DNA from 2 places in the Pseudoalteromonas sp. Of11M-6 genome. Region 2 is predicted to be linked to the other one. Evidence: predicted binding sites of a transcription regulator. Region 2 holds the regulator's gene; the other holds the start of a gene.
What was found. Region 2 encodes sigma-54, which starts transcription at its own class of promoters, with help from an activator protein. Its sites were predicted from a motif close to GTTGGCACGNNNNTNGNNT; they were not measured.

Region 1 (3,421 bases), on a different contig from region 2:
TGTTGCAGCTGTTGTGCCAACCTTTAACTTATTGATAATTATGTGATTTATTTTTATTGAGTAAGTTTTAAGGAAGAATTTACCGAGAAGATGTGTAAATTAGTTTGTAATAATTACCTTTTCCATGAACGGCTAATTAATATCAATAGGAATGATTACTGCATTCTAGATTTGTCGAGTACTTAAATAGGAATATTTGATTATGAATTTAGAAAAATTCTGGACGTTAATTAATGATAAGTTAATCTCTTGGCTTGAATCCGGTGTGCAGTTACTACCGAATATGATCCTAGCCTTAATGATACTCATATTCTTCACTGTTTTGGCTAAAATATCTTCAATTTGGTTTTCAAAGGCAATTAAAAAAGCAATAAAGACAGAACAAGTGGCTTCACTTATTAGTTCCATATTTAAAGTCTCTATTATTGCCATTGGGATTTTCTTCGCTTTAGATATAGTAAAACTATCAGGTGCTGTAATGTCATTGTTGGCTGGGGCGGGGATCATTGGCCTTGCTATTGGCTTTGCATTCCAAGACATGACCGAGAACCTCATCGCTGGATTTGTGATGGGGGTCAGAAAACCTTTTATGGTCGGTGACATTATAAGAACCAAGGATTGCTTTGGCACGGTAAGCAAAATCAATTTGAGAAACACCTTAGTAGAAAACTTTTATGGCCAGCTGTCTTATATCCCCAACAAAATTCTCTTTAAGAATGAGTTACAAAACTACACTAAGCTTGGCAAGCGAAGAATAGAAGTACCAGTTGGTATCTCGTATGCGGACGACCCAGAGCAAGCCCGAGAGGTGATTGTTGAGGCAATTAACAAGCTTGATTTCGTAGTAAGCCAAAAAGAAACAGATGTCTATGCAGAGTCTTTTGGTGACAGCTCTATTAATCTATTAGTGTGGTTTTGGATAGATTACCCAGCAGATCCGGGCTTTATGGTGGTCAGGCACAAAGCAATTTGCACCATTAACCGTGTATTAGCTGATAACGATATCTTAATTCCTTTCCCAATTAGGACTATGGATTTCAATGCTAAAGGGAGCACAACCTTAAGTACGCAATTATCACAGGAATAATTTACATCTAGTTTGTAATATTTTCACCGGTCTGAAGGTGCTTAGATTAAAAAGCCTTATATAATAAAGGTTTATGGTTTGGCATTTAATCTGCATTAGTGAAAGGGACAGAAAATAATATTTGCAAAATGCACTTATTAAATATCGCAACGAAAGGAGTTATTTATGGCAGATTCAAATTACGACATGGGGCCGGTAAAAGAGCTCATCAAAGTATTAAATGGTGGTGTTGATTTTTACACTGAAGCTAAAAAGAAGCTAGATAATATCGAATTAAACCGCGTATTTGACCAAATGATTGTAGATAAAGCGCAAGCAATCTCGGATCTACAACCATTTGTTCTTATTGACGAAGGTGAAATTGAGACAGATTCAGCGCTTAGCATCGACATTCGTGAATCGTACACCAAGTTGGTTGGTATGGTGAGCACCGACAAAGAGCACACCTATATTTCTCAGCTAGAAGAAGTGGAAGACAAAGTGTTAAGCAAGCTTGATAAAGCATTAAGCAAAGATCTTCCACCTAAATGCAAGAGTGTATTACTGCAAATTCAAACCAGAATGCAAGCTTGTCACGATCAAATGAAGCAGTTGCAAGAGCTAACTGCCTAAGGAGAATGTTATGTTGAGTTGGGCTGTAATGTTTTTATTCCTAGCACTTGTCGCAGCCGTGCTAGGTTTCACTGGAATCGCTGGCGCTGCGGCAGGTATGGCGAAAATTCTATTCTTTGTGTTTATCGCCTTTATGATTATTTCGTTTATTTTTGGCAAAGCACGAGCTCCCAGGTAAAAGGGAATTAACGTACAAAAACGGTTTTAGGAGATAGATTATGAAATCAGCAATTACATTAGCAAAAGCATTTGGTTTTGTTTCAATTTTAGCACTTTTTGGTTGTAGCGAAGGTCCGGCGGAAGATGCTGGTGAGCGTTTCGATGAAACAGTTCAGGAAGTAGAAAATAGCGTGGAAGACGCGTGTGAAGATGTAAAAGAGAACATGAACGCTGAAAACGAAGAGTGTTAAGCGAAAGTGATTTCGACGTGGAATAAAAGAGGAGAAGCCGATAAAAGCTTCTCCTCTTTTTTTGTAATAGGTTTAAAAATCAAACCTATACAGTTAAGAGACACAGTTACGAAGTATGATGCATATCAATAATGCGCTGCTTAATTTGCAATTATTATTGTAATCTATGAACTTTGAGTAATACTTTATTTCTATGTTTACTCAATAAAAATCAGACTATGCTAAATAGGGTTTCAGTTAAAAGCAGATTGTTGTCGCTTTCGGGCATACCTGCTGTGTTTTTTATTCTCGCTACTATCTTTACAATTGGAACATTATCAAATCTTATCAATTACATTGACCGTATTTATGACGACAGAGTTGTACCGCTGAGGCAAATAAAAGTCGTGTCAGACAACTATGCGGTGGTTATTGTAGATACTTTTCACAAGTTACGAGGCCATCAATTATCCAACAGTGCCGCGTTAAAGCAAATCGAAGAAGCTAAAAATATCGCTGAAAAAGAATGGAATAGCTATTTGTCCACGGACCTTACGAGCGAAGAGCGAAGCTTAGTAAAGCAAGTTGAAAAAGCAGAGATAAGTGTCAAGCAACTGCTGTCTAATTATATTAACCGAGTTAACGCAAATACTTTTGAAGAAATTCCTTATGATAAATTTGTACGCGATCTCTATGCCGCCTTTGACCCCTTAAGTGAAAGCTACAATGCACTAATTGAGTTACAACTTGCAGAGGCAAGTGCACTAAGAGATGTTGGCCGCTCAGAAGCCAGTGCGACAAAAACGGCGATGATTATCTCTTCCGTTACTATTGTGATCGTAATGGTGATGATTGGTATGTTGATATTTAGGTCAATTAACGAACCACTCAGTCGTTTGCGTATGCGTATTGGTAACATTGCAAGAGATGCTGATTTAACCCAACGTGTAGTGGTTGAGGGGCAGGACGAGCTGAGTGAGATAGGAAACGACTTCAATACTATGGTGTCGAGCTTACATGAGTTAGTTACCAACCTAGTTACGATGGTGAATAGTCTGTCCTCAACATCCAACGAGCTAAATGGAATTAGTCAGTCAATTGCGGGCACTTCACAAGAACAAGAGCAGCAAACGGTAATGATCGCAACCGCAGCGACAGAAATGAGTAGTGCAATTCAGGAGGTTGCACATAATGCAATGAATACCGCAAACAAAGCAGAGATGTCGGGTCAGCTTGCAAAGCAGGGGATGGATGTTATTTCGCAAAATATTCAGGCCATCGAGCGTCTTGCCAGTGAGGTGGGAGATAACGCGCAGTTAATTAAAGCGTTGAA
Region 2 (3,421 bases):
TGCGGACTAAAGACGGCAGCAAATTGACCGGAATGTTATCCACACAATAGTAGCCTAAGTCTTCCAATACTCGAAGCGCTACAGATTTACCAGAGCCTGAGCGGCCACTGATAATGATAAGCTCGAGTCCTTTTTCGTCATCACTCATCAAGTTCACCTTGGATCACTGCATATAACTCATCATCACTTTTTGCTTGCCTAAGCATTTTGCAAAAAGACTTGTCTTTGAGTGTATCAGCAATCGCCGCTAAGGTCTTCAGGTGTTGTTGATTATCACCTTCAGGTACGATGAACGCGACAAAAATATCGACAGGCTGCTTATCTATGGCTTCAAACTGGATCCCTTGCTCGCTGACAAGCACCATTGCAAGGATTTTATCCAAACCTTCAAGTCGACCATGGGGAATGGCAATGCCTTTACCGATCCCTGTGCTGCCCAATTTCTCTCGCGCCATTAAGGCGTCCAAGATAGCATGCTGACTGGTATTTGGAATTTGGCTATGAGCCAGTTCGCTGATGTATTCTAAAATACGTTTTTTGCTATTAAAAAGGACCGCAGCTTTACTGCAGTCCTTGTTCACTAATTCACTTAATTTCATCTTAGTGTCGAGTGAGCTTCTCTTTGTGTTTAATAACTTGACGATCTAGCTTGTCGATAAGGCCATCAATTGCGGCATACATATCTTGATGCTCTGTTGATGCAAATAGCTCGCCGCCGTTTACGTGTAATGTTGCTTCTGCTTTTTGTACTAGTTTCTCGACATCAAGGATCACATGCACATTATTGATATGATCAAAGTGCCTTTCTAGCTTCGCAAACTTGTTGGTGACATAGTCTCTTAATGAGTCAGTAATTTCTACATGGCGACCAGTTAGATTTAGTTGCATAAGCATTTTTCCTTCTTGGGTTTTACGTCTTATATCAAGCTTTTACGCTGATTTGACGGTGGAATGGCTAGGGATTCACGATATTTTGCAATCGTACGTCTCGCTACCTTAATTCCTTGCTCAGCTAAGATATCTGCAATTTTGCTGTCACTCAATGGCTTCGCGGTATTCTCTGCAGCTATCAGCTTTTTGATAAGTGCTCTAATTGCTGTAGAAGAGCACTCACCTCCATTTTCCGTACTTACATGGCTAGAGAAGAAATACTTCAGCTCAAATATTCCCCGAGGTGTATGCATGTATTTTTGTGTTGTCACACGGGAAATTGTGGACTCATGCATCTCAACCATTTCAGCAACATCATTTAGCACCATAGGGCGCATTGCTTCGGGGCCATGTTCAAAGAATGCCTGTTGTTGTTGCACAATGCAATTGGTAACTTTTAATAAAGTATCATTTCGGCTTTCTAAGCTTTTAATAAACCACTTTGCTTCTTGTAAATGTGAGCGAATAAACTGACTATCCGTACTGGATTTCGCCGTTCTAGACATCGCAGCGTAATGGTCATTTACTCTTATTTTAGGCATAGCATCAGGATTTAGCTCTACGACCCAACGACCTTTTACTTTTTTCACCGATACGTCAGGGATCACATATTCAGGCTCTTCATGAATAATGCTTGCCGCAGGCTTTGGGTTAAGGCTATGTATTAACGTCATGACCTCTTTGAGATCGGCTTCTTTAAGGCGCGTTTTCTTAGCCAAAGTTCGATAGTCACGGCTGGCAAGCAAGTCGATATGCTCTGTCAGGATCATTTTTGTTTCGGCAATCCATGGGGTATCTGGGGCGAATTGGTTTAGCTGAATGCATAAGCATTCTTGTAAACTACGCGCTGCGATACCGACAGGGTCAAAAAGCTGAATGCGTTTGAGTACGGCTTCGACTTCATCTAGCTCAATAGGCTCTTCGCTATTCTCGTCATTAATGCTTTCTAAAATGTCTTCGCAAGACAGTGTTAGAATGCCTGACAGGTCGACCGCTTCAATAATCGCAATCGCAATAGCTCTATCTGTTGGACTAAATGGTGTCAGTTCGAGTTGCCACATGAGATAATCGTGGAGAGATTCAGAGGTTTCCCCTTGATAAACATTATCGTCATCGGGAAGTGGACCTGAGCTTGCAGCAGGCGCTGCACTCATATACTCGTCCCAAGTGACATCCATGGCAAGGTCATCGCTCACAGTGTCTTTGCTCATGGCGGTATCTGAGTCTATCTCATAGTCACTAACCTGCGTTTCATCGGCTGAATCTTGATTGTCGTCAGCACGGCTCTTTTCTTGGCTGTGTTGGTCAGCGTTTTCGCCGTCAGTATTATCACCTTCTTCCACTTCCAACAATGGATTGCTGTCTAATGCTTCTTGTATTTCTTGTTGCAGATCCAATGTACTAAGCTGCAGCAAGCGAATGGCTTGTTGCAGTTGCGGAGTCATTGTAAGTTGCTGCCCCATGCGCAGCTGTAATGATTGCCTCATGTATCTCTAACAATCCTTTTTAACAGTTATTAATACTACGTCTTAACTATAGCTTGAATTGTTCGCCTAGGTAGACATCTCTTACGGTTTGATCTGCCAAAACATGTTCTGGCGTGCCTGCAGCGATTAACTCACCATGTGAAACGATGTAGGCCTTTTCACATACGTCCAGTGTTTCTCTAACGTTATGATCGGTGATAAGCACACCGATACCACGGTTTTTTAGGTGCTCTATGATTGTCTTTATATCTAACACCGAAATAGGATCAACACCAGCAAAAGGTTCATCTAACAGGATAAACTTAGGGTTTGCGGCTAAAGCGCGAGCAATTTCGACTCGTCTTCTTTCGCCTCCCGACAATGCCATGCCCTGTGAGTCGCGAATGTGTTGAATATTAAACTCATCCAGTAACTCGTTTAGTTCAGCTTCTCTTTCAACTTTAGATAAGTCTTTTCGAGTTTCTAAAATCGCCATCAAATTTTGATAGACCGTGAGTTTTCTAAAGATTGAAGACTCTTGCGGTAGATAGCCAATACCAAGTCGTGCACGGCTGTGCATCGGTAACAAAGTGATATCTTCGTCATCAATCTGAATATAGCCTTTGTCGCTTGGTACTAACCCTACAATCATGTAGAACGTAGTGGTTTTACCTGCACCATTTGGTCCTAATAAGCCTACAATACTGCCAGCCTGAACACTTAAACCAACATTTTTGACGACCTGACGACCCTTATAACTCTTTGCTAGACCAGTTGCTTTGAGCTCGCTCATTAATTGTTACCTTCTTCCTGCGCTTTTTTCTCTTTAGCGTCTTTTTTGTCATCAACAGGAACAAGGATGGTTCTTACTCGAGAGTCTTCTTGGTCTGAGCGCTCAGCGCTGATCAATTGCTTTTCAATGTCATAGGTGATGACTTGAGCATTGATTTTTTGCCCAGTTTGATTGATTTCAGCATCACCAGAAATCACTAGGGTTCCCTTCGCTACGTCGTAACGGATTTCAT

Region 1: MHN32_RS18535 (PA2169 family four-helix-bundle protein) is a predicted target of sigma-54. The motif match lies at 1,165-1,183, and genes of this name have one in related genera.

What each region holds. Positions count from the first base shown of each region.
Region 1 covers NZ_JAKRFW010000045.1:9,659-13,079, reverse strand. Annotated here, with positions in the region: gene MHN32_RS18540 (mechanosensitive ion channel family protein) at 203-1,087, shown strand; gene MHN32_RS18535 (PA2169 family four-helix-bundle protein) at 1,253-1,699, shown strand; gene MHN32_RS18530 (DUF1328 domain-containing protein) at 1,710-1,877, shown strand; gene MHN32_RS18525 (hypothetical protein) at 1,918-2,109, shown strand; gene MHN32_RS18520 (methyl-accepting chemotaxis protein) at 2,328-3,421, shown strand, end outside.
Region 2 covers NZ_JAKRFW010000001.1:218,826-222,246, reverse strand. Annotated here, with positions in the region: gene rapZ (RNase adapter RapZ) at 1-148, opposite strand, end outside; gene ptsN (PTS IIA-like nitrogen regulatory protein PtsN) at 141-599, opposite strand; gene hpf (ribosome hibernation promoting factor) at 601-888, opposite strand; gene MHN32_RS01010 (RNA polymerase factor sigma-54) at 918-2,417, opposite strand; gene lptB (LPS export ABC transporter ATP-binding protein) at 2,464-3,189, opposite strand; gene lptA (lipopolysaccharide transport periplasmic protein LptA) at 3,189-3,421, opposite strand, start outside.